Regions from separate parts of the Streptomyces sp. C1-1 genome, predicted to be linked through region 3. Evidence: riboswitches for the same ligand, from Rfam matches in the RefSeq annotation. Region 3 holds a riboswitch; each other region holds the start of a gene.
What was found. A riboswitch is a leader RNA that binds a small molecule or an ion and turns the genes downstream of it on or off. The one in region 3 is predicted to bind cyclic di-AMP.
Positions count from the first base shown of each region.

Region 1: another riboswitch for cyclic di-AMP. It lies ahead of ACQF4J_RS13655 (M23 family metallopeptidase); the one in region 3 lies ahead of ACQF4J_RS09665 (M23 family metallopeptidase).
Region 2: another riboswitch for cyclic di-AMP. It lies ahead of ACQF4J_RS38510 (C40 family peptidase); the one in region 3 lies ahead of ACQF4J_RS09665 (M23 family metallopeptidase).
Region 4: another riboswitch for cyclic di-AMP. It lies ahead of ACQF4J_RS19450 (NlpC/P60 family protein); the one in region 3 lies ahead of ACQF4J_RS09665 (M23 family metallopeptidase).

Region 1 covers NZ_CP189826.1:3,015,538-3,022,816, forward strand. Annotated here, with positions in the region: gene ACQF4J_RS13630 (alkaline phosphatase family protein) at 1-9, opposite strand, end outside; gene ACQF4J_RS13635 (DUF5998 family protein) at 9-605, opposite strand; gene ACQF4J_RS13640 (GNAT family N-acetyltransferase) at 660-3,488, opposite strand; gene ACQF4J_RS13645 (HPr family phosphocarrier protein) at 3,678-3,959, shown strand; gene ACQF4J_RS13650 (GntR family transcriptional regulator) at 4,098-4,781, opposite strand; gene ACQF4J_RS13655 (M23 family metallopeptidase) at 4,971-5,744, opposite strand; cyclic di-AMP (ydaO/yuaA leader) riboswitch at 5,757-5,920, opposite strand; gene ACQF4J_RS13660 (M16 family metallopeptidase) at 6,123-7,279, opposite strand, start outside.
Region 2 covers NZ_CP189826.1:8,450,793-8,458,071, forward strand. Annotated here, with positions in the region: gene ACQF4J_RS38480 (adenosylmethionine--8-amino-7-oxononanoate transaminase) at 1-964, opposite strand, end outside; gene bioB (biotin synthase BioB) at 957-2,201, opposite strand; gene ACQF4J_RS38490 (8-amino-7-oxononanoate synthase) at 2,350-3,477, shown strand; gene ACQF4J_RS38495 (DUF397 domain-containing protein) at 3,519-3,746, opposite strand; gene ACQF4J_RS38500 (helix-turn-helix domain-containing protein) at 3,766-4,617, opposite strand; gene ACQF4J_RS38505 (ATP-binding protein) at 4,831-5,286, shown strand; gene ACQF4J_RS38510 (C40 family peptidase) at 5,380-5,853, opposite strand; cyclic di-AMP (ydaO/yuaA leader) riboswitch at 5,857-6,052, opposite strand; gene ACQF4J_RS38515 (hypothetical protein) at 6,370-6,678, opposite strand; gene ACQF4J_RS38520 (ATP-dependent Clp protease proteolytic subunit) at 6,686-7,279, opposite strand, start outside.
Region 3 covers NZ_CP189826.1:2,102,086-2,109,364, reverse strand. Annotated here, with positions in the region: gene ACQF4J_RS09690 (aspartate aminotransferase family protein) at 1-1,185, shown strand, start outside; gene ACQF4J_RS09685 (helix-turn-helix domain-containing protein) at 1,261-1,884, shown strand; gene ACQF4J_RS09680 (DUF6126 family protein) at 1,881-2,006, shown strand; gene ACQF4J_RS09675 (tyrosine-protein phosphatase) at 2,019-2,816, opposite strand; gene ACQF4J_RS09670 (alpha-galactosidase) at 2,987-5,059, shown strand; cyclic di-AMP (ydaO/yuaA leader) riboswitch at 5,375-5,532, shown strand; gene ACQF4J_RS09665 (M23 family metallopeptidase) at 5,537-6,472, shown strand; gene ACQF4J_RS09660 (SGNH/GDSL hydrolase family protein) at 6,753-7,279, shown strand, end outside.
Region 4 covers NZ_CP189826.1:4,287,898-4,295,176, reverse strand. Annotated here, with positions in the region: gene ACQF4J_RS19455 (hypothetical protein) at 1-231, shown strand, start outside; gene ACQF4J_RS19450 (NlpC/P60 family protein) at 292-1,470, opposite strand; cyclic di-AMP (ydaO/yuaA leader) riboswitch at 1,479-1,647, opposite strand; gene pcrA (DNA helicase PcrA) at 1,891-4,374, shown strand; gene ACQF4J_RS19440 (M23 family metallopeptidase) at 4,433-5,923, opposite strand; gene ACQF4J_RS19435 (lipase family alpha/beta hydrolase) at 6,122-6,985, opposite strand.

The DNA.
Region 1 (7,279 bases), 910 kb from region 3:
GTGGACCATCAGCGGGTGGTGTCCGCGGTCGCCTCGGAGAGCGACTGGGCGAAGGCGAGCGCCTGGCGCACCGTCTCCGGGCCGTCGCCGGCCTCGCTGACGCGCAGGCTGAGGTCGTCGGCCGTGGAGTTGCCCGTGTAGCCGTGGTCGGCCTCGCAGTTGGGGTCGCCGCAGGCGGCGGGTTCGAGGTCGATGCGGGAGACGGCGCCCCAGCCGATGGTGAGGACGACCTCGCGGGGCAGGGTGCCCGGCGTGTACTGCTCCGGGTTGGCGACCACGCGGCTGAGCACGACCGAGGAGATCCGGCCGAGCTTCACGGACTCGGTGGACGTCGTCGCGTACGGCGTCGGGGAGGTGCTGTCGGCGGCCTGCTCGTCGGTGTGGCTGACGATGAAGCGGTTGCCGGTGAGGACGAGCACGGTGACGTGCCGCCGCACCTCGTTCTGGTCGAACGTCGTCTCCTGATGGACCAGGTACGACCGGATGGGCTCGCCGCCCACGGCGGCCTCCACCGCCTCGGCCACGAGGGCCGGGTAGTAGCCGCTGCGCTCGATCGCCGCACGCAGCCCCTGGGTCGTCGTACTGGTCTTGGCCATGACGTCCATCCTACGGTGGCCCGTCGGCTGCGAGGCACCGCTCAGGCCGTCCGGGTGCGCCTCTCAGTAGACGGGGAGCGTGCGCGGGCCGAGGTCGTCCCGGGCGGGCGGGGGCGCCAGCCGGACGGAGGCGCCGAGAACGCTCAGGCCATGGGGGGCGACGACGACGGGCTCCAGGGTGACCGCGACGACCTCGGGGTGGTCGTCGACCAGCCGGGACACCCGCAGCAGCAGTTCCTCCAGCGCAGGCGTGTCGACGGGGGTCGAGCCGCGCCAGCCGAACAGGAGCGGTGCCGTCCGGATCGACCGGACCAGTGAGGCCGCCTCCCGGTCGGTGACCGGGACCAGCCGGTGCGCCATGTCGCCGAGCAGCTGGGAGGCCGGTCCGGCCAGGCCGAACGAGACCACGGCCCCGGCCGCCGGGTCGATGACGGCCCGCACGATGGTGTCCACGCCGCGTGGCGCCATGGCCTGCACCACCGGGCGGAGCTCCTCCGGCTCGCCGAACAGCTCCGTCAACTCGGCGTACGCCCGCCGCAGTTGCTCCTCGTCCGCGAGATCGAGGCGTACGCCGCCCAGGTCGGCGCGGTGGCGCAGGTGCGGGGCGGTGGCCTTGAGGGCGACGGGGTAGCCGATGCCGTCCGCGGCCCGGACGGCGTCGTCCGGGGCGAAGGCGGGAACGGCCCTGCGTACGTCGATGCCGTAGCGGCCGAGGAGCTGGTGGGTCTCCTCGGTGCCCAGGGTGAGGCCCTGTCCGCGCGCGAGCAGGCCGTCGATCTGCTCGGCGGCGCCCTTCTCGTCGATGTCCTCGTACTCGGGCACCCGGCCGGGCTCGGCGGCCTCGCGCCGCCACTGGGCGTAGTTCACGGCTTCGGCGAGGGCCCTTACGGCGCGCTCGGCGGCGGGGTAGGCGGGGATGAGGCGGGATTCGGCCGGGGCGCTCGCGGCGGGGGTCGCCGGGGTCGTGGGGGGCAGCATCTGGGAGGGGCGCGGCCGGGCGCCGGAGGGGGTGCTCGAACCGGTCTGGGGTGCGGTGCTCGCCGCGGCGGACAGGGCTTGGGCGAGCCCGCCGAGCTCCACGTGGACCACCAGCACGGGCTTGCCGGGCACGGCCTGGGCGGCCGACCGCAGCGCCTCGGCCAGCTCCGCGTCGCCGGGCGAGGCCTCTCCGATGGCCGGGATCGCCGTCACCACGACCGCGTCGCAGGAGTCGTCCTCCAGGGCGTGCAGCAGCGCGGTGTGGAAGTCCCCGGCGGAGGCCTCGGTGGTCAGGTCCAGGGGCCGCTGCGGCCTGAGGCCCTCGGCGAGACAGGCGTCGTAGGTGAGCAGGCCGAGCGACTCGGAATTGCCCAGGATCGCCACCCGGGGTCCGGCCGGCAGCGGCTGGCGGGCGAGCAGCAGTCCGGCGTCGACCAGTTCGGTGATCGTGTCGACGCGGATGACGCCGGCCTGCCGGAGCAGCGCGGAGACCGTGGCGTGCGGCAGCCGGGTGGCGCGTACGGCGTGGCCCTGCGGCGCCGAACCGGCGCCCTGGACCACGACCAGCGGCTTGGCGGCCGCCGTGCGCCGCGCGAGGCGCGTGAACTTGCGGGGGTTGCCGATGGACTCCAGGTACATCAGGACGACGTCGGTGTCCGGGTCGTCGTACCAGTACTGGATGAGGTCGTTTCCGGAGACGTCGGCGCGGTTGCCGGAGGAGACGAAGGTGGACACGCCGGTGACGCCGGTGACTCCGCCGCCGCGTCGGTGCAGCCGGGACAGCAGGGCGATGCCGATGGCGCCGGACTGGGCGAACAGGCCGATGCGGCCGGGGCGGGGCATCTGGGGGGCGAGGGAGGCGTTGAGCCGTACCTGCTCGGAGGTGTTGATGACGCCGAAGGCGTTCGGGCCGATGATCCGCATGCCGTACGCGCGCGCGTGCCGGACGAGTTCGCGCTGGCGCTCGCGTCCCTCGGGGCCGCTCTCGGCGTAGCCGGCGGAGATCACGACGAGTCCCTGCACGCCGTGCTCGCCGCACTCGGTGACGACCTGGGGGACGTGCTCGGCGGGCACGGCGACGACGGCGAGGTCGACGGTGCCGTCGATGTCCTGCACCGAGCGGTGGGCGGGGACGCCGTCGAGTTCCTTGAGGTCCTCGGGGAAGGCGCCGTTGACGGCGTACAGGGGCCCGGCGTAGCCGGCGTCCCGGATGTTGTCGAGAACGCTGCGGCCCACTCCCCCGGGCGCGCGGCCGGCGCCGACGACGGCGACGGAGCCGGGTGCCAGCAGGCGGCGTACGGAACGCCCTTCGGCGCGCTGCTCGCGCGCGCGTTGCACGGCGACGGAGCGGTCGGTGGGTTCGAGGTCGAACTCCAGGCGGACGACGCCGTCCTCGAAGTGGCGCTTCTGGGTGTACCCGGCGTCCGTGAACACCTTGATCATCTTGGTGTTGGCGGGCAGCACCTCGGCGGCGAAGCGGCGGATGCCGCGCTCGCGGGCGACGGCGGCGATGTGTTCGAGGAGGGCGGAGGCGACGCCGCGGCCCTGGTGGGCGTCCTGGACGAGGAAGGCGACCTCGGCCTCGTCGGCGGGTGCGGACGCGGGCGTTCCGTCGGCGCCGATGCGGTCATAGCGTACGGTGGCGATGAACTCGCCGCCGACCGTGGCCGCGAGTCCCACCCGGTCCACAAAGTCGTGGTGCGTGAAGCGGTGGACGTCCTTGGCGGACAGGCGAGGGTAGGGCGCGAAGAAGCGGTAGTACTTCGACTCGTCCGAGACCTGCTCGTAGAAGCTGACCAGGCGATCTGCGTCATCAACGGTGATGGGGCGGATGCGCGCGGTGCCGCCGTCGCGGAGCACCACGTCGGCCTCCCAGTGGGCGGGATACTCGTGCCGGTCCGACGCGATCTGCATGGGCCCCAGAGTACGGCTCGCGTCCGACAGCGGCGCGAGGCAGTCTGTGGAGAACCGAAGAGGACGTCGATCGGGCCGAGGCCGCGGCCCGACCACCCACCCCGGACGGAACGTGAGTACCGCTCCGGAGACTCTTCACGTTGTGGGAAACTGGTCTAGACAACCCTGAAAACCGAAGGGCAGCATCACATGGCTGAGCGCCGCGTCAACGTCGGCTGGGCCGAGGGCCTCCACGCCCGCCCCGCTTCCATCTTCGTCCGGGCCGCCACGGCCGCAGGTATCCCGGTGACGATCGCCAAGGCCGACGGCAACCCCGTCAACGCGGCCTCCATGCTGGCCGTCCTGGGTCTGGGCGCCCAGGGTGGCGAGGAGATCGTCCTCGCCTCCGACGCCGAGGGCGCGGACGTCGCCCTCGACCGTCTGGCCAAGCTGGTCTCCGAAGGGCTCGAGGAGCTTCCCGAGACCGTCTGATCGCGGCACCACAGAAGGGCTCGTCCGAATTACCGGGCGGGCCCTTCGCATTTCCTGTGCCGGGGTCGGAAATTCTCGACGGCGGGCAGCTTGAATTAGCCCCCTCGAATTCCCTTCCCTTTGTATACGGCGCTCGTGTTAATGCCGCAGGCTCGACATGTTTACGGCGTGTTGCGAGTTCCTCACACCGTTCGCGCCGCCGAACCGCAGCCGGTGCGCGGCCGTCGAGCGCTCGGTGTGCAGGCTCGTGATCGCCCGCGCGCGGTCGCCGTCGCCCCGGGCCACGGCGTCGACGATCGCGCCGTGCTCCGCCCAGGACTCCGCGGGGTTGGCCGGCGCGTCCACCGCGTACATCCAGGCGATCTTGTGGCGCAGCTGGGTCAGCATCGACGTCAGCGCGGGACTGCCCGAGGCCTGGGCGAGCGTCTCGTGGAACCAGCCGCCCAGGGAGCGCAGATCCTCGCTGCCGCCCCTCCTGGCCCGCTCCTGGCCCAGTCTGACCAGGCCGCGCAGGACCTTGAGGTGGGCCTCGGTGCGCCGCTGGGCGGCCCGGGACGCACCCAGCGGCTCCAGCAGCATGCGCATCTCCAGCAGGTCGGCGGCCTCCTGCTCGGTCGGTTCCGCCACGCACGCGCCCGCGTGCCGGCGGGTCACCACGAAGCCCTCGGCCTCCAGGGTGCGCAGGGCCTCGCGGACGGGGACACGCGAGACGCCGTAACGGCGGGCGAGGAGTTCCTCGGTGAGGCGGCCGCCACGCTCGTAGACACCCGCGACGATGTCGTCCCGGATGGCCGTGCACACCGAGTGCGCCGGAATACGCATGACCGACCTCCGTCTTAATCCCCGTGAAACGTCGACGATTGACGTTGTGTCCAGCGACTCTATTGCAATGAGCCGGAATTTCCGACGGCAGGCCGGAATCCATGGATATTTTTTGGACACCGGGGCGACAGAAACGACGAAGACCCCGGCTCGGGGGAGCCGGGGTCTTCGGAGTATGGCGGCGCGTCGCTAGACGTTCACACCGTGCGAGCGCAGGTACGCGACGGGGTCGATGTCCGAGCCGTACTCGGGGGTCGTCCGGGCCTCGAAGTGCAGGTGCGGTCCGGTGGTGTTGCCGGTGGAGCCGGAGAGACCGATCTGCTGGCCGGTGACGACCTTCTGGCCGACGGAGACGCCGATGGACGACAGGTGGCCGTACTGGGTGTACGTCCCGTCGTTCATCCGGATCACGATCTGGTTGCCGTACGCCCCGCCCCAGCCGGTCTGGACGACCGTGCCGTAGCCCACCGCGTGGACGGACGTACCGCTCGCGGCGTGGAAGTCGATGCCGGTGTGGCTGCCGGAGGACCACAGGGAGCTGCTGGCCTTGTAGCCCGTGGAGACGTACGAGTTGGAGATGGGCGCGACGAAGGAGTTCAGGCGCTTGCGCTCGGCCTCACGGGCGGCGCGCTCCTTGGCCTCGCGCTCCTTCTTGGCGAGCGCTTCGGCCTTCTTGCGCGCGGCTTCCTCGGCGGCCTTCTTGCGGGCGGCCTCCTCGGCGGCCTGCTTCTGGGCCTCGGCCTGCGCGTCGATCTTCTCGGCGATCGAGTCGCCGATGCTGATGACGGGGGTGAGGCCGGTCTGCTCGACGGCGTCGACGGAGTTGTCCGCGGCGAGCGCGGGGGCCGCGAGAGCGCCGATCACACCGGTGGTGGCGAGGGCCGCGACGCCGGCGACCTGGGCGGTGGAACGCTTGATGCGGCTGGGACGACGGTGCTTCCCGGTGGCGCACATGAACGCCATGTAGTGGCTGTTCCTTTCCTTCCCTCTCGCCTACCGGGTTAGCTGACGGGTTCGGAGCAGGAAGGTCTCCTACGGACCCCCTCGCGGCTCGCGCGGGCGTCCGATTCACCCCAGGGACTACGTGGGTCCCCGGCTCCCCTGGCTCGCGCCGTACGGGGACTCGGCGATGACTGCCCGGTGCCGCGGGTGCGGCGCAGTGCCTGACGGACAGCCCGGACGACGCTAAGCGGGGCGCCTTTCAATCCCCAAACGGATCACGGCTTTTGTAGCGCATCCCACAGGGCAGACGGGCATCTCTCCTTCAATTACGCGCCAATTCGGACATAGGAGGGCCCTGGTGACAGGTCAGTCACCAGGGCCTCCCACGCGCGCGTGCCGCTACTCGGCGGACACCACGGTCACTTCACCGATGCCGAGCGCCTCCACCGGCTCCTTGATCTGCGCCGCATCACCGACGAGGACGGTCACCAGACGGTCCACCGGGAACGCGTTCACGACCGCCGCGGTGGCCTCCACCGTGCCGGTCGCGGCGAGCTGCTGATACAGCGTCGCCTGGTAGTCGTCGGGCAGGTGCTGCTCGACCTGGTCTGCCAGTGTGCTCGCGACCGCCGCAGCGGTCTCGTACTTCAGCGGCGCCACGCCCACCAGGTTCTGCACCGCGACGTCGACCTCGGCGTCGGTGAGACCGCCCTCGGCGAGCGTGCGCAGCACCTTCCAGAGGTCGTCGAGTGCCGGGCCGGTGTTCGGGGTGTCGACGGAGCCGCTGATGGCGAGCATCGACGCGCCCGTGCCGTCCGGGGCGGACCTGAGGACCTGCCCGAACGCGCGCACACCGTAGGTGTAGCCCTTCTCCTCGCGCAGGACGCGGTCCAGGCGGGAGGTGAGGGTGCCGCCGAGGCAGTAGGTGCCGAGCACCTGCGCCGGCCACACGCGGTCGTGGCGGTCGGCGCCGACGCGGCCGATGAGCAGCTGCGTCTGGACTGCGCCGGGACGGTCCACGATGATCACGCGCCCGGTGTCGTCGGCGGTCACCGGCGGCACGGGACGGGGCTCGGCCTTCGAGCCCGTCCAGGTGCCCAGGGTCTCGCCGAGCAGGGCGTCCAGGTCGATGCCGGTGAGATCGCCGACGACGACCGCGGTGGCCGTGGCGGGCCGCACATGGCGGTCGTAGAAGGCGCGTACGGCGGCCGCGTCGATCTTCTCGACGGTCTCCTCGGTGCCCTGACGCGGGCGGGACATGCGCGAGGTCGCCGGGAACAGCTCCCTGGAGAGCTCCTTCGCGGCGCGGCGGGAGGGGTTGGCCAGCTCGTGCGGGATCTCGTCCAGGCGGTTGCGGACCAGCCGCTCGACCTCGCCGTCGGCGAACGCGGGCGCCCTGAGGGCGTCGGCGAGCAGGCCGAGCGCCTTGGCCAGGCGGGAGGCCGGCACTTCGAGGCTGAGGCGGACGCCGGGGTGGTCGGCGTGCGCGTCGAGGGTGGCGCCGCAGCGCTCCAGCTCGGCGGCGAACTCCTCGGCGGAGTGCTTGTCGGTGCCCT
Region 2 (7,279 bases), 6.3 Mb from region 3:
CGACGGACGCCGCGAGGGGGTTGCCCATGAAGGTCGGGCCGTGGGCGAGCACCGGGACCTCGCCCCGGGAGATGCCGTCGGCCACGCGCGCGGTGCACATCGTCGCCGCCATCGTCAGGTAACCGCCGGTCAGCGCCTTGCCGACGCACATCACGTCCGGCGTCACCGCCGCGTGCTCCGCCGCGAACAGCGCGCCCGTGCGGCCGAAACCGGTGGCGATCTCGTCGAACACGAGAAGCACGTCGTGCGCGTCGCACGCCTCGCGCAGCACCCGCAGATAGGCGGGGGAGTGGAACCGCATCCCGCCCGCGCCCTGCACCACCGGCTCGACGATCACCGCGGCCAGCTCGTCGGCGTGCTCGGCGATCGCCGAGCGCAGCGACTCGGCGTACGCCTCCTCGTACTCGGCCGGAGGCGCGTCGACGAACACCTGCCGGGGCAGCACCCCCGTCCACAGCTCGTGCATCCCGCCCTCGGGGTCGCACACCGACATCGGCTGCCAGGTGTCGCCGTGGTAGCCGCCGCGCCAGGTCAGCAGGCGCTGCTTGCCGGTCCGGCCCAGGGACCGCCAGTACTGCAGGCACATCTTCACCGCGACCTCGACAGACACCGAACCGGAGTCGGCGAGGAAGACGTGCTCCAGGCCGTCGGGCGACATGTCGACAAGGAGCTTCGCGAGCCGTACGGCGGGCTCGTGGGTGAGCCCGCCGAACATCACGTGGCTCATCCGGCCCAGCTGCTCGCGCGCGGCCTCGTTGAGCACCGGGTGGTTGTAGCCGTGGATCGCCGACCACCAGGACGACATGCCGTCGACCAGCTCGCCCGAACCGTCCGCCAGGCGCAGCCGCACCCCGCTCGCGGCCTCGACGACGAGCGGTTCGACCCGTCCGGGCATCGGCCCGTACGGATGCCACACATGCCGCCGGTCGAGCTCCAGCAGCTCGGAGACGGGCAGGTCAGGCATTGGGCGCGAGGTCCGTTCCGGCACCACGCCGACGTACGGCGACCAGGTCGGTGCGGGGCTCGTTGGCCGCCGGCACGGCAGCGGCCGTACCGCACACCGCGGCGCCCTCGTGCGACCCGCACCCGGCGCCCTCGTGCGACCCGCACCCGGCGCCCTCGTGCGACCCGCAGCCGGCGTCCCCGTGCGACCCGCAGCCGGCGTCCCCGTGCGACCCGCAGCCCCCGCCCGCGTGCACCCGGTGCTCGGGCAGGGTCACCTGGTCGGCGCCCTCCACCTCGAAACCGGCGTCCGCGATCATCTCCAGGTCGGCCTTGCCCGCCTGGCCCTCGGTGGTGAGGTAGTCGCCGAGGAAGATCGAGTTGGCCAGGTGCAGGGCGACCGGCTGCATCGAGCGCAGATGGACCTCGCGGCCGCCCGCGATGCGCACCTCGATGTCGGGGCAGACGAAGCGGACCATCGCCAGGATGCGCAGACAGCGCTGCGGGGTGAGGTTCCACTCCTCGGCCAGCGGGGTGCCCTCGACCGGGATGAGGAAGTTGACCGGCACCGAGTCCGGGTCCAGCGCCCGCAGCGAGAAGACCACGTCGACCAGGTCCTCGTCGCTCTCGCCCATGCCCGCGATCAGGCCGGAGCAGGCGGACAGACCCGCCGCGTGCGCCTTGTTCACGGTGTCGACGCGGTCGGCGTAGGTGTGCGTGGTCGTGATGTCGCCGTACGTCGACTCCGACGTGTTGAGGTTGTGGTTGTAGGCGTCCGCGCCCGCCTCGCGCAGCCGCTCGGCCTGGCCGTCGGAGAGCAGACCGAGGCAGGCGCACACCTCGACGCCCTCGTTCTGCTCCTTGATCGCCTTGATGGTGCCCGCGACCCGGTCCACGTCACGGTCGGTCGGACCGCGCCCGGACGCCACCAGGCACACCCGCTTGGCGCCGCCCGCCAGACCGGCAGCGGCGGCCTCGGAGGCCTGCTCCGGCTTGAGCCAGGTGTACTTGAGGATGCCGGTGCTGGAGCCGAGCCGCTGGGAGCAGTAGGAGCAGTCCTCCGGACAGAGCCCTGACTTGAGGTTGACGAGGTAGTTGAGTTTCACCCGGCGCCCGAACCAGTGCCGGCGCACCTTCCCGGCCGCGGCCACCACATCGAGCACGTCGTCGTCGGAAGTGGCGAGGACGGCCAGAGCTTCCTCGCGGGTCGGCAGCTCGCGCCGAAGCCCCTTGTCCACCAGCGTGTTCAGCAGGTCCATGAGAGCCGATCCTGTCCTACGGAGCCGCTCCGGGCCAAGGAGAGATTGAACAAGACGTGCGCTTCGACGTGTGGGTATTGCCACATCATGGGGTGCGGACGGTCCGGCTAGTGTCTGTCCACTGCCTACAAAAGCACCCGGAGGAGTCATGGCGTTCGGCTGGATCGACGAGCAGGCGGAGCTGCGCCGCCGAGCCGGGCTCGTACGGCGGCTGCGTCCGCGCCCGGCCGACTCGCCGCTCCTCGACCTCGCGAGCAACGACTACCTGGGGCTGACCCACCATCCCGAGGTCGCCGAGGGCGCGGCCGAGGCCGCCCGGACCTGGGGTGGCGGCTCCACCGGCTCCCGCCTCGTCACCGGTACGACGGAACTGCACGCCGAGCTGGAGCGGGAACTGGCCGACTTCTGCGGCTTCGAGGCGGCGCTGGTCTTCTCCTCCGGCTACGCGGCCAACCTCGCCGCCGTCACCGCGCTGGCCCCGCACGGCTCGCTGATCGTCTCCGACGCGGGCAACCACGCCTCGCTGATCGACGGCTGCCGGCTGGCCCGGGGCGGCACGCAGGTCGTGCCCCACTCGGACCCGGAGGCGGTGCGCAAGGCGCTGCGGACGCACGACGGCCCGGCCGTCGTCGTCTCCGACACGGTCTTCTCGGTCGACGGGGACGCGGCCCCGCTGGCCGCGTTCGCCGCCGCCTGCCGGGAGCGGGGCGCGGGTCTGCTGGTCGACGACGCGCACGGGCTCGGCGTCCTGGGCGACGGGGGCCGGGGTGCCGCGTGGGCGTCGGGCCTCGCGGGCGACGCCGACGTGGTCGTGACGGCCACGCTGTCCAAGTCGCTGGGCAGTCAGGGCGGAGTGGTGCTCGGCCCGGCCAAGGTGATCGAACACCTGGTCAACGCGGCCCGGACGTTCATCTTCGACACGGGTCTGGCGCCCGCGGCGGCGGGGGCGGCCCTGGCCGCGCTGCGGCTGCTGCGCCGCGAGCCCGAGCGGGCGGCGCGGGCACGCGCGGTGGCGGCGGAACTCCACGCGCGGCTGACCGCCGCGGGCCACGAGGCGGTGCGTCCGGACGCCGCGGTGGTCTCGGTGCGCGCGCCGTCCCCGGAGGGGGCCGTGCGATGGGCGGCCGACTGCCGTTCGGCAGGCCTCGCCGTGGGCTGCTTCCGTCCTCCTTCCGTTCCCGACGGCATCTCACGGCTCAGGCTGACCGCCCGCGCGGACCTCTCCGGGGCACTGATCGAACACGCGGTGAGGGTGATCGGCGAGACGCGACCATGAGTCGGCGTGACACGGCAGTGTGCCGCGCGATCACGGACTGATCAGGACCGGACGACCGTGAGGAAGCCCGCCCAGCTCTCGGGGGAGAAGAGCAGCGCGGGCCCAGCGGTGTCCTTCGAGTCGCGCACCGCGAGCAGTCCGGCCCACGGGCCGGAGTGCGGCAGTGCCGTCTCGACGCAGTTGTTCGCTCCCGTGCTGTAGCTGCTGCGCAGCCACCGCACGCCGTGCACTTCGGTGCTGGAAGGTACGTTCCGAGGCAGAGCTGACATGGTGCCTCCTTACGCGCCGTCAAACTGTCGCGGCGATGTAATCCAACGAGTCCTCGGGTGAAAGGGCGTGAATCCGAAGGGCGTTGAAGGCCTGTGTATACGCCTCCAGGTCTTCTTTCCGTTCGAGGTAGAGGCTACTCGTCAAGTGGTCGAGAACAACCACGTCCAGATCAGAAGTGCTCGAAAATGAGAAGATTACGAAAGGGCCTGTGACGCCGACATGTGCCCCGGCAGCGAACGGCAGTACCTGAAGCCGCACTTGGGGCAGACGGGCCGCTTCCAGAAGCCGTTCCCGTTGCCGTGCCATGACGTCCGGACCGCCGATCTCCCGGTGCAGAACCGCCTCGTCCAGGACCGCTGCCAGCCTCAACGGCGGATCCGAACGCAGTACGTCCTGCCGGGCCAGCCGCACCTCGACCAGAGCGTCCAGCCGTTCGTCGTCCAGTCCGTCGACCGCCGCCCTGGTGACCGCACGCGCGTATTCGGGCGTTTGCAGCAGACCGGGCACGACGGACGTCTCCAGCGTGCGCATCGCGCTCGCCTGCGACTCGAGGCTGATGAAGTCTCGATAGGTGGGCGGGAGAATTCCGCGATAGGCGTGCCACCAGTGGTGCCGCCCGACGCCCTCGTCGGAGCCCGCCAACACCAAAAGCAACTCGCGCAGTTGGGAGTCCGCGACGGCGTAGGCGTCGAGAAGTAACCGCACATCGGCCGGTTTCACCCCGCTGGCGCCGGTCTCGATCCGGCTCACCTTGGACTGGTGCCAGCCCACGAGCCGGGCCGCCTCGCCACTGGTGAGACCCGCCCCCGTGCGCAGGGCGCGCAGTTCGGCGCCCAGCTTGCGGCGGCGCACCGCGGGACCGTTCTGCATGCGGTACTCCTTACTCCTTCCGGGGCGCCCAAATACGGTCTCAGGTCGTAGAGTTCACCGTTTTGAGCGACAGATATATGCATATCTTGGTGGATCGCCACCCGTGACCGTCGCGGTAATGGCAGTCTGGCGAAGAAGCACCAGTCCGGGACCGTACTCGAACCATCCGCTCCATGTCGGACTCCGGTCCCGCGGGAAAGGGACGACGTCGTCATGGCAGACCACCTGGAAGCATCCGTCACTCTGCCGAGCGAGCCGGCCTCGGTCTCCGCCGCCCGCGGCTACGTGGTCACCACACTGGTGGAATGGGGTCTGCCCGCCCACACCGAGGCGGCCGAGACGATCCGCCTCATTGTCTCCGAACTGGCCACCAACGCGGTACAGCACACCTTCGGGCAGTCTCCCACCTTCACGGTGGACCTGCGACTGGAGCGTGACGAGCAACTGCGCATCGGCGTCACCGACAGCCATCCGCGCTTCCCCAAGCGGCTCCCGGCCGCGGTCCAGCAGGACAACGGACGGGGCATGGTGATCATCCGCTGGCTGGCGGCCGAGTGCGGCGGCAGGCTGCGAGTGCGGCCCACGAGAGAGGGCGGCAAGACGGTCTCCATCGAACTGCCGTGGACCGTTCCGGCCCAGCCCGTCACGGCGGGGCAGCAGGAGCCGTGAACCAAGACGCCCAGGCGCGATGCGCCTGGGTGCGGAATGTGGAGCCCCGTGGGGGTGACGGCAGGTCAGGAGGCCGCCGCCCCCACGGGAGAGTCAGCTGACCCGGCCGTACCAGACGCTGCGGGTCCAGATCTTCTGGAGCTTCACGACGTCCCCGGTCTTCGGGGCGTGCCAGATCTTCCCCTTCCCGGCGTAGATGCCCACGTGGTAGACGTTCGATCCCGAGTGGAAGAACACCAGGTCTCCGGCCTTGCGGTGGCTCGCGGAGATGTGGTGGGTCTTGTTGTACTGCTGGGCCGCCGTTCGAGGCAGTGTCTTGCCGGCCTTCTTGAACGAGTACAGCGTGAGCCCTGAGCAGTCGAAGCGGCGCGGTCCGGTGGCGCCCCACTTGTACGGGGATCCCTTTTTGGACGCCGCTACCTGAAGTGCCTTCGTCGCCGTCGTCGCGGCCGAGGCGTCGGCGGCGACGCCCGGGATCACGACGGAGCCGCCCACGGCGGCGAGGGTGAGAGCCGAGGCCGTGCCGGCCCGGACCATCAGCGACGGGACACGATTGAGCGCAGTCATGCGCAACCCTTCGTCAGCCGCCTGTGAAGGATGACCTGTCGGATTCGGGCTGGCGAAGTTGCCCGGCCGCATGCGCGGCTTCACCCCAAGGGCTGCTCGGAACGGTCATGGCGTGACCGTGCCGGCGACCCGTCGTGCTTGGGTCCTCCACTCCTGCCGATCCACTCCTGTCGACCGGTCATCCAGGCGGCGGCAGGACTCGGCGTCCGCCCGGATCGCCCCGCCGCTGCGGCGGGGGCTTGTCGTCAGACAGGGATCTTGACTCACGGATGTCCGAAAATCCCAATGGAATCGGGGATTTGTGGCGTTACTCACCACTCACCCGTTCGGGTGGACACCCTGTTTTTCGAACAGCCGTCGCGAGTCCGAGGAGCCCCGGACCAGCGGCGGAACGTCCCATTCCGCCCCTCGGCTACGCGTGTTGCGCAACCGGAGGGGTCCCGAAACAGCAGCCGCGTCTACTCCAAAAGGGGGTACGCCGTTTGGTGCGTTTCAGCCTCGGTCCGGACGCTCGGATCAACTGTCGGACCGCGGCGGCACGATGACCCGCGCCGTGCGCCGCTCACCGTCCAGCACCCGCATGGCCCGGCCCAGCGTGGGGGCGTGCAGTTCGGTCTCCCCCCGCTGGTGCATCAGCACCAGGGCGTCGCGCAGTTCGGCCGCCTTGGTCACCAGCGCCTGAGCCGCGCGCAGTCCTCGGTACGTGTCACCGTGGTGCGCGGGGTTGATGCGGCCGAGCAGGTCGACCACGTCGAGGTAACGGTCGATCAACTCGCCCTCGGCACGCGTGAGGGCGGGCAGCGGCGGGAGCTCGGGTGGAAGCACCGGCCGCTCACCTCCCCGTGGGTGGCGCGAAGGTGGACCTGCGGCTGGGGACGATCCGGTCCACCAGCCCGTACTCCACGGCCTCCCGGGCGTCGAGGATCTTGTCCCGCTCGATGTCCTCGGCCACCTGCTCCCGGGACCGCCCCGTGTGCCGCACCAGCATCTCCTCCAGGCGGGACCGCAGCCGCGACAGCTCGTCGGCCTGGATGGCCAGGTCGCTGGCCTGTCCCTGCACCGGTTCGTACAGCGCGGGCTGACGGAGGACCATGCGCGCGCCCGGCAGCGCGGACCGCTTGCCCGGCGTCCCCGCCGCCAGCAGCAACGCCGCCGAGGAGCCCGCCTGCCCCAGACAGATCGTCTCCACGTCGCAGCCGACGTACTGCATCGTGTCGTAGATCGCCGACATGGCGGTGAACGAGCCGCCCGGGGAGTTGATGTACAGCGAGATGTCCCGGTCCGGGTCCTGGTACTCGAGGTGCATGAACTGCGCCATCACATCGTTGGCGGAGGTGTCGTCGATCTGCGTACCCAGGAAGACGATCCGTTCCTCCAGCAGCTTCGAGTACGGATCCATCGTCTTGTGCCCGAAGCTCGTGCGCTC
Region 3 (7,279 bases):
GTGATGGGCCTGGGCCGCCACCACCCGGTCGTCCGCAAGGCGCTGCACGACGTCCTCGACGCCTCGCTCGCCGACCTCACCCGCTTCGACTGCCAGCCGCTGCCCGGGCTGCTGGCCGAGAGGCTGCTGACGTACAGCCCGCACCTGGACCGGGTGTTCTTCGGCAACAGCGGTACGGAAGCGGTGGAGACGGCGCTGAAGTTCGCCCGCTACGCCACCGGCAGACCGCGCGTACTGTACTGCGACCACGCCTTCCACGGCCTGACCACGGGCTCGCTGTCCGTCAACGGTGAGTCCGGCTTCCGGGACGGCTTCGCCCCGCTGCTGCCGGACACCGCCGTCCCGCTCGGCGACCTCGACGCCCTGGCACGGGAGCTGAACAAGGGCGACGTCGCCGCTCTGATCGTGGAGCCGATCCAGGGCAAGGGCGTGCACGAGGCGCCGCCCGGCTATCTGCGCGCCGCCCAGGAACTGCTGCGCAGGCACAAGGCGCTGCTCATCGCCGACGAGGTGCAGACGGGCCTCGGCCGCACCGGCGACTTCTACGCCTACCAGCACGAGGAGGGCGTGGAACCCGACCTGGTGTGCGTGGCCAAGGCGCTGTCGGGCGGCTACGTCCCGGTCGGCGCCACCCTCGGCAAGGACTGGATCTTCAAGAAGGTCTACTCGTCGATGGACCGGGTGCTGGTCCACTCGGCGAGCTTCGGCTCCAACGCCCAGGCCATGGCGGCGGGCCTCGCCGTGCTGTCCGTCATGGAGAACGAGCAGATCGTCGCGAACGCCCGGGCGACGGGGGAGCAGCTGAAGTCCCGGCTCGCGGCGCTCGTCGACAAGTACGAGCTGCTCGCCGACGTCCGCGGCCGCGGCCTGATGGTCGGCATCGAGTTCGGCAGGCCCAGGTCGCTCAGGCTGCGCAGCCGCTGGACGATGCTGCAGGCCGCGCGCAAGGGACTGTTCGCGCAGATGGTCGTCGTACCGCTGCTGCAGCGGCACCGGATCCTCACCCAGGTCTCCGGCGACCACCTCGAGGTGATCAAGCTGATCCCGCCGTTGATCATCGGCGAGCAGGACGTCGACCGGTTCGTGGACGCCTTCACCGCCGTGATGGACGACGCGCACAGTGGCGGCGGACTGATGTGGGACTTCGGCAAGACGCTCGTGAAGCAGGCGGTCGCCAACCGGTGAGCCGCCCGGCCGGGGTTTTTTGCCTCTGAGGCAACGAATTTGCCGCAGGGGCAAAACCGCGGCTCAATGGAGAGCATGAGCTCTCCGGAAGCCGAGTCCGAGCCGCTCCCCGGACCGGACCTGCCCGCCGTCGCGCCCCAGCTGCGCGCCCTGCGCCGTCGCGCCACCCTCACCCTGGAGGCCGCGGCGCGCGCCGCCGGGCTCTCGCCGGCCCATCTGTCCCGGCTGGAGACCGGACAGCGCCAGCCCTCGCTGCCGATGCTGCTCGCCCTCGCCCGTATCTACGGTACGACCGTCTCGGAACTGCTCGGCGAGCGGGTCGCCGACCGGGACGCCGTCGTGCGCGGCGCCGACATGGAACCGACGCCTGCGGGCGGCTGGACCTACTGGCAGGCCGGATCACCCGGCCGTGGCATGCAGGCCCTGCGCGTGCACGTGCCGCACGGCTCGCAGGGCGACATCGTGCGCGTGCACCCCGGCGAGGAATGGCTGTACGTCCTCAGCGGACGGCTGCGGCTGCGCCTCGGTGACACCACGCACCGCCTCGCCCCCGGCGACAGCGCGCACTTCGACTCGCTCACACCGCACCGCATCGCCGCGCAGGACCCCGACGGTGTCGAGCTCCTGTTCGTCCACACCCTGCTGCAGAGCCCGACGGCCACCCTGTGCCTCGGCCCCACCGATGGAGAGATGCCATGAGCAACAGCAACATGGAGGAGAAGTTCCCCCGCGGCCTGTGGGTCCGGCTGATCATCTACATCGCCGTGGGACACCTGTTCGCGGCCTTCATCTACCTGCTGTTCGCGGTGGGCGCGAAGTAGGCCGGGTGCCCGTCAGTCGAGCAGCCGCCCGCGCAGCCGCTCTCGGATCTCCGGTGTGACCCCGAGCCCCTGCTCCAGGTACGCCTCGACCCCGCCCCACGTCTCCTCGATGGTCTCGAAGGCCGCCGCCAGATACTCGGCGCGCGCCTCGAACAGGGGGCTGAGCAGCTCCATGACCTCGGGGGAGTAGCCGGCGGCGGAGCCGCTGCTGCGGTGCACCTTGTAGCGGCGGTGCTTGGCGTTGGACTCCAGGTAGTCCGCGACGATGGCCTCACGCTCCACGCCCAGGGTGAGCAGGGTGATGGCTATGGACAGACCCGCGCGGTCCTTGCCCGCCGCACAGTGCATCAGGGCCGGCACGCTGTCATCGGCGAGCGAGCGCAGCACGCGCGTGTGCTCGGTGGTGCGTTCCCTGATGATCGTGCGGTAGGAAGCGATCATGCGGCCCGCCGCCTTGCCGTCGCCGAGGGCCTCGCGCAGCTGCTCGATCTCGCCGTCCCGCACCATCTTCCAGAAACCGGCGCCGTCCGCCGGGTCGGACAGCGGCAGGTTCACATTGCGCACGCCGGGCAGCTCGACGTCCGGCCCCTCCAGCTTCTGGTCCGCCGCGTTGCGGAAGTCGAAGATCGTGTGCAGCCCCAGCGAGGCGAGGAAGGCGGCGTCCTCCTCGGTCGCGTGCGCCAGATGCCCGCTGCGGAACAGCACCCCGTGCCGCACCCGCCGCCCGTCCACCGTCGGCAGCCCGCCCACGTCGCGGAAGTTGCGGACCCGGGCCAGCTCCGGATCGGTCGACGGGACCTGCTGCGTCACGGGGGCTCCTCCCAGTCGGCCCCGCCGACTCGGCTCGACGGCGGGGACCTTGTCGACGATACGACATGGCTTCCTTGGGCAACGAGTTGTCCACAGGCGTTGCCGTCGACCCCCACCGGAGTTGATGATGTTGCTGCTTGATCGCACCTGTTCGAATCTGTGGGGGCTTGATGCTGGAGATCTCCGACAACCGCCGTACGTGGCTCCTGACCGGGCCGACCAGCGGTTACGCCATCCATCTCACTGAGGACGACGAGCTCCTGCACCTGCACTGGGGCCCCCGGATCGCCCTCGCCGACGCCGAGGCCCTCGCCGTACGCCCGCTGCCCGACTACCGCCCCTTCGAGTCCCCGCTCGACGGCCGTGAGGAGTACCCGGTCGAGGGCGGTCCGCGCTTCGTGCGGCCCGCCCTGTCCGTACGCTCCGACGAGCGGCGCGGCACCGAGTGGCGCTTCGAGGCGTACGAGACGGTGGGCGACCATCTCCGGCTGAGGTTCCGCGACGGCGGTCTCGCGATCACCCTGCACCACCGGATGCGGCACGACGTCGTCGAGCGCTGGGTGACCCTCGACAACGAAGGCCCCGGCCCCCTGGAGCTGCTGCGCGCGGACGCCGCCACCTGGACGCTGCCCGACCGCGACGGCTGGCGGCTGTCCCAGCTGCACGGCCGCTGGGCCGCCGAGTCCCGGCTCACGAGCTCCCCGCTCACCTACGGCGAGAAGATCATCGGCAGCCGCCGCGGGCACACCGGACACCAGCACCTGCCCTGGGTCGCCCTCGACACCGACGCCACCGAGGAGCGCGGCGAGGTCTACGGCTGCGCCCTCGGCTGGTCCGGCTCCTGGCGCATCGCGGTGGCCCAACTCCCGGACGCGCGCGTGCAGATCACCGGAGGCGCCGGATACGACGACTCAGGGCTGCTGAACCTGGCGCCGGGGGAGTCCTATACCACCCCCGTCTTCGCCGGACTGTGGAGCGACGGCGGCTTCGGCGGGGCGAGCCGGGCCTGGCACGCCTACCAGCGCGCGTACGTCGTCCCGGACGCTGACCAGGACCGCCCCGTGCTGTTCAACTCCTGGGAGGCCACGGAGTTCGACATCTCCGAGGAGCAGCAGGGGGCCCTCGCGCGGCGGGCCGCGGCGATCGGCGTGGAACTGTTCGTCGTCGACGACGGCTGGTTCGGCACGCGCACCAGCGACCGGGCCGGACTCGGCGACTGGACACCCAACCCGGACCGCTTCCCCAAGGGCCTGGCGCCGCTCGCCGACTACGTGCACGCACTGGGCATGCAGTTCGGCATCTGGGTCGAACCCGAGATGGTCAACCCGGACAGCGACCTCTACCGCGCCCACCCCGACTGGGTCCAGTTCCAGCCCGGACGCAAGCGGACGGAGCTGCGCAACCAGCTCGTGCTGAACCTGGCCCGCGAGGACGTCCAGGAGTACCTGTGGGAGCGGCTCGACGCACTCCTGACCAGCGCTCCGATCGACTACGTCAAGTGGGACTTCAACCGCTGCTTCACGGACGCCGGGTGGCCGGGTGACGGCTATCCGCAGCGACTCTGGGTCGACCACGTCCGCGCCCTGTACGCACTCCTGGACCGGCTGCGGGCGGCCCACCCCGGTGTCGTCTTCGAGTCCTGCTCGGGCGGCGGCGGACGGATCGACCTCGGCATCATGAGCCGTACGGACCAGGTGTGGACCTCGGACAACACCGATCCGCTCGACCGGCTCGCCATCCAGCACGGCTTCAGCCAGATCCACCCCGCGCGCGTGATGGCCGCCTGGGTCACCGACAGCCCCAACACCCAGCTCAACGGGCGCGTCAGCTCGTTGCGCTTCCGGTTCGTCAGTGCCATGGCCGGAGTGCTCGGGGTGGGTGGGGACCTCACGCAGTGGACCGAGGAGGAGCTGGCCGAGGCCCGCGACTGGGTCGGCCTCTACAAGGAGATCCGGCCGCTCGTCCAGCACGGCGAGCTCCACCGCCTCAGGCCGCCGACGGGCGGGCTGAGCGCGGTGCAGTACGTGCGCGGGGACGAGACCGTCGTCCTCGCCTGGCTGCAGGCGCAGAGCTACGGCGAGCCCGTACCGGCCCTGCGGCTGCGTGCTCTCGACCCGACGGCGTCGTACGAATGCCTCGAAACGGGCGAAGTGCATCGAGGTGGCGTATTGCTGCACCATGGCCTGCGTACCGGACTTCGGGGCGACCTCGATGCGGCAGTTCTCCGCCTGCGCCGCATCTGACTCTTCTGTCCGAATTGCTGCGTTGATTGGGCTTCATTCCAACTCGCGCTGCGACAAGGGAAGCTGGAGCAGTGTCACGTGAGCAGCGTCATATCCGTGACGGTGCGTACCTCGTCATGCTCACGTAATCAATCTGTCTTTCCTGCGGATTGAAGAATGGCCTGAAGCGGAAATTCACGGAGAGTGACCGTGGATTTCCGCGGAGGATCAAGAGAAACGCATTCACGGGGAACCGTCGCTTGTCCCTTCGCGTCTTCGTCGCTTACGTTCCACACCAATCCGGACGGACGCCCAATCCTGCCGCCGCCCGGAGCCCGCACCAACTCACCCGTGTACGGCAGGAGCGGGGGACCCACAGGTACAACGCCTGTTCCGGTCTCCGGAACGGCTAGGGGTACAGCCGCGACCAGCGCGCGGCCGGGCATCTCCAGCCCGCACCCGACAGCTCACCTCGCAGGCGCCGGAGAGGAATTCGCCATGCCCGCGAAGGGTAAGCACCGCCGCCCGAAGCCCCAGCGCTTCACCCGCTCCATCGCCGTCGCCGGAACCGGCGGCGCCGCGCTCGCCCTCCCGCTGATGGGTGCCACCGGCGCCCACGCGGCCACCGCCCAGTCCGCTTCCCAGTCGGTTTCGGAAAAGGCCGTGCAGTCTCTTCCGAATACCGTCAAGAAGGCGACCGAAAAGAAGAACACCGCCTCCGAAAAGGCGGTGCACGTCTATTCGGTGCGGTCCGGCGACTACCTCTCGAAGATCGCCGAGGAGCAGCACGTCAGCGGTGGCTGGCACAAGCTCTACGCCGACAACCGCGCCGCCGTCGGCGACGACCCGTCGCTCATCCACCCCGGTCTGAAGCTCTCGATCGGCAAGAAGGCCGCGACGGGCACCACCAAGTCCTCCACGGCCAAGTCCTCGTCCTCGCAGGGCTCGACCACGCCGAAGGAGCGCTCGTCCTCCTCCGGTGAGGGCACCACCCGCAGCGCCGCCGCGACCACCACCGCCGCCACCGGCTTCCAGCTCCCCGTCTCCGGCGCCACCGTCGGCACCGGCTACCACGTGGCCGGCAGCATGTGGTCCAGCGGCTACCACACCGGCGTCGACTTCGTCGTCCCCACCGGCACCTCCGTCAAGGCCGTCGGCGCGGGCACGGTCGTCTCCGCCGGCTGGGGCGGCGCATACGGCAACCAGGTCGTCATCAGGCTCGCCGACGGCTACTACGCCCAGTACGGGCACCTCTCGCAGCTGTCCGTCTCGGCCGGCCAGAGCGTCAGCGCGGGCCAGCAACTCGGCCTGTCCGGCGCGACGGGCAACGTCACCGGGCCGCACCTGCACTTCGAGATCCGGACCACGCCGAACTACGGCTCCGACGTGGACCCGGTCGCCTACCTCCGCTCCAAGGGCGTCGCCGTCGGCTGACCCCCCGCCGCCACGCCGCCCGACACGCCGCCGAAGGCCGGACCCCGATCCCCGGGTCCGGCCTTCGGTGTGTCCGCGGGGTCGACGACGGGGCGGGCGCACGGCCGTGTGGCGGTTGACCCGTCAACAGCCCTGAACAGAGCGTTATTCCGACCTTGGCCAACACTTTGGGAGTGGCTTATGTCACCGCCCGTCAACCCCGGCCTACGGTCGCGTAGGTCACATTCGAAGGTGAATAGTGACGGCTGTGGCAGACGATTCGAAGAATGACAGCAGATCAGTGATCGGGTCGTACGTTGCGGTGGGGGACAGCTTCACCGAGGGCGTCGGCGACCCCGGCCCCGACGGGGCCTTCGTCGGCTGGGCGGACCGCTTCGCGGTGCTCCTCGCGGACCGGCGTCCGGAGGGCGACTTCAGCTACACGAACCTCGCCGTGCGCGGCAAACTGCTCGACCAAATCGTGGCGGACCAGCTCCCGCAGGCCGTCGAGCTCGCCCCCGACCTGGTCTCCTTCTGCGCGGGCGGCAACGACATCATCCGGCCGGGCACCGACCCCGACGAGGTGGCCGAGCGTTTCGAGCGGGCGATCGCCCGCCTCACGGCGGTCGCCGGCACCGTCATGGTGACGACCGGGTTCGACACCCGTGGCGTGCCCGTGCTGAAGCACCTGCGCGGCAAGATCGCCACCTACAACGGGCATGTACGGGCCATCGCCGACCGGTACGGCTGCCCCGTGCTCGACCTGTGGTCGCTGAAGTCGGTGCAGGACCGCAGGGCCTGGGACGGCGACCGGCTCCACCTCTCGCC
Region 4 (7,279 bases), 2.2 Mb from region 3:
CTGCACGGGGCGCTGACCATGCTGCTCACCGGCGCGATCCTGGTCGGCCTCAACCAGGCCGACGACCACCACGTCAACAACGTCAAGATCGGCCTGAAGCTGGCCCTGCTGATCGTGATCCTCGGCCTGGTCTACGTGAAGCGGGACGAGGAGACGGTGGACAAGAGCATGTTCGGTCTGGTGGGCGCGCTCACCACGGCGAACATCTTCATCGCGGTGCTGTGGACCTGACGTCGGCGCGTGGTGGTGCGGCGGGGCGCACGGTGAGAGCCGTACGCCCCTCTGGCGGCCTCAGGCCGGCCGGACCACGCTGTGGATGATGGACTCGCCGCCGTAGTAGATCGACTCCTCGCGGACGTACGCGCCCGGCTTCGGGGCGTGGATCATCATGCCGTTGCCGATGTAGATGCCGACGTGGCTGATGTCGTCGTAGAAGAAGATCAGGTCGCCGGGCTGGGCGTCGGTGAGGGGGACGGTGGTGCCGGCGTTCACCTGGTCGTAGGTGGTGCGCGGGAGCGTGACGCCGGCGGCCTTCCAGGCGGCCTGGGTGAGGCCGGAGCAGTCGTAGGAGCCGGGGCCGGTGGCGCCCCAGACGTACGGCTTGCCGATCTGCGCGCGGGCGAAGGCGATCGCCTTCGCGGCCTTGGTGGCGTACGAGGAGTCCGAGGTGCCGGTGCCGGTGCCGGTGCCGGTTCCAGTGCCGGTGCCGGTACCGGACGTGGAGCCGCTGTCCTGGGCCGCGGCCGCCGCCTCGGCCTGCGCGGCCGCCTGCTGCTTGGCCAGCTCCGCTGCCTTGCGGGCGGCCTCCTCCTGCTTCTGCTTCTCGATCTCGGCGAGCCGCGCCTTCTCCTGGGCCGTCAGCTTCGACAGCAGTTCGCGCGCGGAGCTGAGCTTGTGCTGCACCGTGGACTTGGCGGTCTGCAGGTCGCTCTGTGTCCGGGTGAGCGTCTCCAGGCTCCGGGAGGCCTCCTCGCGCTTCTTCATCGTCACCGACTGCTCGGCGAAGTAGTCGTCGACCGCGCTCTTCTGACGTGAGGTCAGCCGGCCCATCAGCTGCGTCTGGTCGAAGTAGTCCTGCGGGGAGTCGGCGAGCAGGAAGGTCGCCGTGTCGGGCGCGGCGGCCCCCGTGCGGTACTGGGCGGCGGCGAAGGAGCCGAGCTGTTCGCGCTCCTGGTTGAGCTTCTGGGCGCGCTTGGCGACGTCGTCGAGGAGGGTGTCGACGTGCTTGCGCTGCTTGGTGGTCTTCTCCTTGGCCGCGTTGTACTTCTCGGTGGCCGACTCGGCCTGGCGGTAGAGGTCGTCGACCTTCTTCTCGACCTCCTCGATGCTGGGCCGGCCGTCGGTGGAGGGTGCTGCGTTGGCCGTCTGGGACAGCAGTGCCACGGAGGTGAGGGTGGCCGTGGCGAGAGCGGGGGTGCGTATGCCTGCTACGCGCGTTCCCGCGGGGCGCGACTTGCGGTGCGACGCCAAAGGAGGCGACTCCTTCCATGTTCCGCCTACCGAGTTAGCTGTCGGGTTCGGGCGGGTGGTTCGGAAGGGTTGCCCTACGGTCCGCCCCACAGGGGGTCGGGCCGATTCACCCCAAGGTCGGTTGGGTCCCCGGCTCCGGACGGCGCGGCGGCGCCCCGGACTCGGCGGAGGCCACGCGGCCCGGCGACGTTCGCCGGTGGGGGTCGTATGGCCTGCGCGGAACGGTAGCCAACTCGTGTGGCCCATGTGAAGGACGATGTTCGATATGCCCGATACATTTTCGTGACCTTTGGTCAACCTTCCGCCGCTGGTCACGCACCGTGATGAACGGGTGTGGGAGCGTGCGCGGCGTCATCGGATCCGGCGATGTTCTCAGGGCGGCGGCGGGCTGTCAGTGGGGCCCCCTAGACTCGGAGAGCGATGAGCAGCCTCTTTGACGACAGCTTCCTGGCGGACCTCCAGGCCCCCCGCGGCCACGAGGAGCCCCCGCCGCCGCCCGAGGACGATCACGTACCGGAGCCTGTTCCGGACGATCTGTTCGGCGGGAAGTTCGACGTGCCGCCGGACCGGGACAGTCACTACCGCGACGGCGCCCCGCGCCCCGCGATCGACCCGGCCGCACTCCTCGACGGGCTGAACGAGAACCAGCGCGCGGCCGTCGTGCACGCCGGCACCCCCCTGCTCATCGTGGCCGGCGCCGGCTCCGGCAAGACCCGTGTGCTCACCCACCGCATCGCGCACCTCCTCGGCTCGCGGAACGTGCACCCCGGCCAGATCCTCGCGATCACCTTCACCAACAAGGCCGCGGGCGAGATGAAGGAGCGCGTCGAGCAGCTCGTCGGCCCGCGCGCGAACGCGATGTGGGTGATGACCTTCCACAGCGCGTGCGTGCGCATCCTGCGCCGCGAGTCGAAGAAGCTCGGCTTCACGTCGTCGTTCTCGATCTACGACGCCGCCGACTCCAAGCGCCTGATGGCGCTGGTCTGCCGGGACCTGGACCTCGACCCCAAGCGCTATCCGCCCAAGTCCTTCAGCGCCAAGATCAGCAACCTGAAGAACGAGCTGATCGACGAGGAGGACTTCGCCGCCCAGGCCACCGACGGCTTCGAGAAGACCCTCGCCCAGGCCTACGCGATGTACCAGTCGCGGCTGCGCGAGGCGAACGCCCTCGACTTCGACGACCTGATCATGACGACGGTCAACCTGCTGCGAGCCTTCCCGGACGTCGCCGAGCACTACCGCCGCCGCTTCCGCCACGTCCTGGTCGACGAGTACCAGGACACCAACCACGCGCAGTACGCGCTCGTGCGGGAACTCGTCGGCACCGGCGCGCACGACGAGGACGTCCCGCCGAACGAGCACGACCTCCCGCCCGCCGAACTGTGCGTCGTCGGTGACGCCGACCAGTCGATCTACGCCTTCCGCGGCGCGACGATCCGCAACATCCTCCAGTTCGAGGAGGACTACCCGGACGCGACGACGATCCTGCTGGAGCAGAACTACCGCTCCACGCAGACCATCCTCAGCGCGGCCAACGCGGTCATCGAGCGCAACGAGTCCCGCCGCCCCAAGAACCTGTGGACCAACGCGGGCGCGGGCGCGCGCATCACCGGCTATGTCGCCGACACCGAGCACGACGAGGCGCAGTTCGTCGCCGACGAGATAGACCGTCTCACCGACGCGGGCGACGCGAAGGCCGGCGATGTCGCCGTCTTCTACCGCACCAACGCCCAGTCCCGTGTCTTCGAAGAGGTCTTCATCCGCGTCGGCCTGCCCTACAAGGTCGTCGGCGGCGTCCGCTTCTACGAGCGCAAGGAGGTCCGGGACGTCCTGGCCTACCTGCGGGTGCTGGCCAACCCGGAGGACTCGGTGCCGCTGCGCCGCATCCTCAACGTCCCCAAGCGCGGCATCGGCGAGCGCGCCGAGGCGATGATCGACGCCCTCTCCCAGCGCGAGAGGATCAGCTTCCCGCAGGCGCTGCGCCGCGTCGACGAGGCGTACGGCATGGCCGCGCGGTCCACCAACGCCGTCAAGAAGTTCAACACGCTGATGGAGGACCTCCGTACGATCGTCGACTCCGGCGCGGGTCCCGCGACCGTCCTGGAGGCGGTGCTCGAACGGACCGGCTACCTCGCCGAGTTGCAGGCCTCCACCGACCCGCAGGACGAGACCCGGATCGAGAACCTCCAGGAACTCGCCGCCGTCGCCCTGGAGTTCGAGCAGGAGACCGCGGAGGGCGAGGCCTCCGCCGGACTCGCCGACTTCCTGGAGCGGGTGGCGCTGGTCGCCGACTCGGACCAGATCCCGGACGAGGAGGAGGACGGCTCCGGAGTCATCACGCTGATGACCCTGCACACCGCCAAGGGCCTGGAGTTCCCGGTGGTCTTCCTCACCGGCATGGAGGACGGCGTCTTCCCGCACATGCGCGCCCTCGGCCAGACCAAGGAGCTGGAGGAGGAGCGGCGGCTGGCCTACGTCGGCATCACGCGCGCGCGGGAACGGCTGTACCTCACCCGCTCGTCCCTGCGCAGCGCCTGGGGCCAGCCGTCGTACAACCCGCCCTCCCGCTTCCTGGAGGAGATCCCGGCCCACCACGTCGACTGGAAGCGCACGGGCGCCACGGCCCCCGTGTCCTCCGGGCCCGCGTCCGGGGTGGCCGCTTCCCTGTCGTCCTCCCGCTCGCGCTCCTCGGCGTCGGGGGCGTCGGGCTTCGCCACGCGCCGTACGTCGGAGAAGCCGGTGGTCTCCCTGGCCGTCGGCGACCGGGTCACGCACGACCAGTTCGGGCTCGGCACGGTCGTCGCGGTCAAGGGCACGGGCGGGAACGCGGAGGCGACGATCGACTTCGGGGACGCCAAGCCCAAGCGGCTGCTGCTGCGGTACGCGCCGGTCGAGAAGCTCTGACGCGAAACGGCCCCCGCTGCTCCTCGGGAGCGGGGGCTCGTACGGTGGTCGGGGACGCTTACGTCGGGTCGAGGTTGTGGCTGCGCAGCCACGGCAGCGGGTCTATGGCCGAACCGCCCGCCGGGTGCACCTCGAAGTGCAGGTGCGGGCCGGTCGAGTTGCCCGAGTTGCCGGAGTACGCGATCGGCTGGCCGGCCTTCACCGTCGTACCGGAGGCGACGCGATAGGTGGAGAGGTGGCAGTACCACGTCTCCGTGCCGTCCTTCGCGGTCACGATCATCATGTTGCCGTAGGCGCTGTTCCACTGCGTGCGGACGGTGCCGTCGGTCGCGGCCATCACCGTCGTGCCGTAGGAGACGGGGAAGTCGATGCCGGTGTGCACGGACATCCAGTTGATGCCGGCCTGCCCGAAGTAGGCGCTGAGCCCCCGCTGGGTGACCGGCAGGGCGTACTTGGGGCGCAGCCGCTCCTTGCGGGCCGCCTCCGCGGCCGCTTTCTTCTTCTCGGCCTCCTGCTGCGCCTTGAGGTCGATGCGCTCCTGCGTGCGGCTCGCCCGGTCCGCGAAGTCGTCGGCGCCCGCCGACAGGCTCTCGAGCTGGGAGTCCAGCTTGTTGTTGGCGGCGGCCGGTTTCACCGCCTGCGCGGCCGAGGCGGTCGTCGAACCGTCGTCGGAGGAGAAGGTGCCCACGGAGGCCGCCGCGATCCCCGCGACCCCCATCACACAGGCCGAGGGGACGGCGATGGTCAGCAGCGCCGAGCGCTTGGGGGGCGTACGGCGGCGGGAGCGGGAGGCGTTGCGGGCGGCCGCGCGCGAAGCCGGAGCGGGCGTCGTCTCTTCCTGGTCGTCCAGCAGGGGCGTCACGGCAGGCATCTCACCCGTGGCGGTCGACTCGCCGTCTTCCTGCGGGAGTTCCTCGTAGGCGTCCGGTGTCTGCGGGTGCTCCTCGTAGGCGCCCGGCTCGACCTGCTCGAAGACGGCGGTGGCCTGCTGGCCGAACGGTTCGCCTGCCGCGGGTGTCTTGCCGTCGGAGTTCCACTGGGTGGCGTCGTACGCCCCGGTGTCGAAGGCCTGGGTGCCCCACTCCCAGTGCTGCGTCCGGTCGTTGGCGGCGCCGGCCTGGTCCGGCTGCAGCCAGGCGCTCGCGTCCCAGTGGCCGGAGGTGTCGTTCCCGGTGGCCTGCGGCGGGATGCCGGAGAGCTGCTGGTACTCGCCCGTCCAGGCCGTCGCGTCGTAGACACCGGTGTCGTAGGCGGCGTGGTGCTGGGCGGCGTACGCGTCGTAGTGCAGGGACTGATGGTCGCCGGTGGACCAGTGGGTCGTGTCGTACGAGCCCGTGGCGTCCGTGGGGAGGTTGCCGAAGAGGGGGTCCGCGGCGAAGGTCGCCGTCGCGTGCGCGCCGGTCGCGAAACCGTTCGCGTCGTAACCGCCGTGCGTGGTGAAGTCGCCGTACTGGACTTCCTGGGTGCCGTACGACGCGTAGTGCGCGGAGGCGGCCTCGGAAGCCGGAGCCGGGGTGGTCATGGTCCCCGACGGGTGACGGTCGTTCACCAACTTCTCTTTCGCCTCGACAACAGGGGCTGCCAGAGCAGTGCGGCGACTGTACCCGGCGGTATGCGGGCGCGACAATCTTCAACTGGTTTCGGGCGCGCAGGAAACGGGCATTCGGCGGTGTTTCGGGGGAGTGCGGGCGCGGCTTTGGCCTTGTGTTCGAAATGCGTTCGATGGCGGTGGGTTGTCAGCGGGCTCTCAGGCCACGGTGAGGCCGCCGGAGCGGGCGACGGCTTCGGCTCCCGGCAGGTCGGCGTCGAGGGCCTGGCGTATCCCGGTGGCCACGGCGGGGTGCACGGGCAGGGCGAGATGCCCGATCCCGCTCACCTGCACGTTCTGCGTCATCAGATCGGGGTGATCGATGCAGGCCGTCTCCAGCGGGTCCATCAGATGGTCCAGGTCGCTCCAGAAACTGATGAAATGCGTACGGCAGCCCGGTGCCGGCCGCTTCAGCTCCTCGATCAGCTCCGAGCCGGGGCGCATCTGCCGCACGATCGGGTGCGCGTTCGCCAGCGGCACCACGCGGGTGCCGGAGTGCGGAGTGCCCAGGGTCACCAGCGTGCGGACCCGGACGTCGCCGCCGAGCCGCTGTACGTAGTACCGGGCGATCAGCCCGCCGAGGCTGTGTCCGACCACGTCGACCTGGCGGCTGCCGGTGCGCTCGCAGATCTCCTCTATGTGCCGGCCGAGCAGCTCGGCCGCACTCCGGATGTCGCAGGTCAGCGGCGAGTAGTTGAGCGACTCGACCAGCTGCCTGCCGCTCTGGGCGAGGCTGCGGCGCAGCAGCACGAAGACCGAGCGGTTGTCTATGAAGCCGTGCAGCAGCACGACCGGCGGCTTCGACCCGGTCGGGAGCTGTGCGGCGCCGTCGGATGAGGGCAGCGGTACCGGCGTGCGGCGTTCCTGGGTGATGCCGGAGGGATACAGCAGGAGGTGGCCCGCGAGGATCGCCAGTTCCAGGGCGGTCGCCTTCAGCAGGGCCACGGAGATTCCCGCGAGTCTGATGGGGAGCAGCCGCTGGCAGAGCGGGAGAAAGGGCTGCACTGCCCTGGTGACCTTCATGGCCGACCTCCTGTCGACACACAGGAGGACGGCTCCGACCCCCGTGTGCCCTCGTGGGAAAACGCGGCGAAGGGGCCGATGATGCCTTTTGGGCAACACCGACCCACCGCACCGCCACAGCGCGCGGCCTGCGGCGCGGTGGTGCGGCGACCTCGTCGCGGCTCCCGTTGCGCCTGCTCCCGCTGCGGTCCTTGGGCCGCGAAGACTTGGAACGGTGCGCTGCGAACGTGTCCCACCGTGTGATTTCCCCCTCGGTCCGCACCGTGAAACGGCGGGTTGCGGGATGCTGGCGAT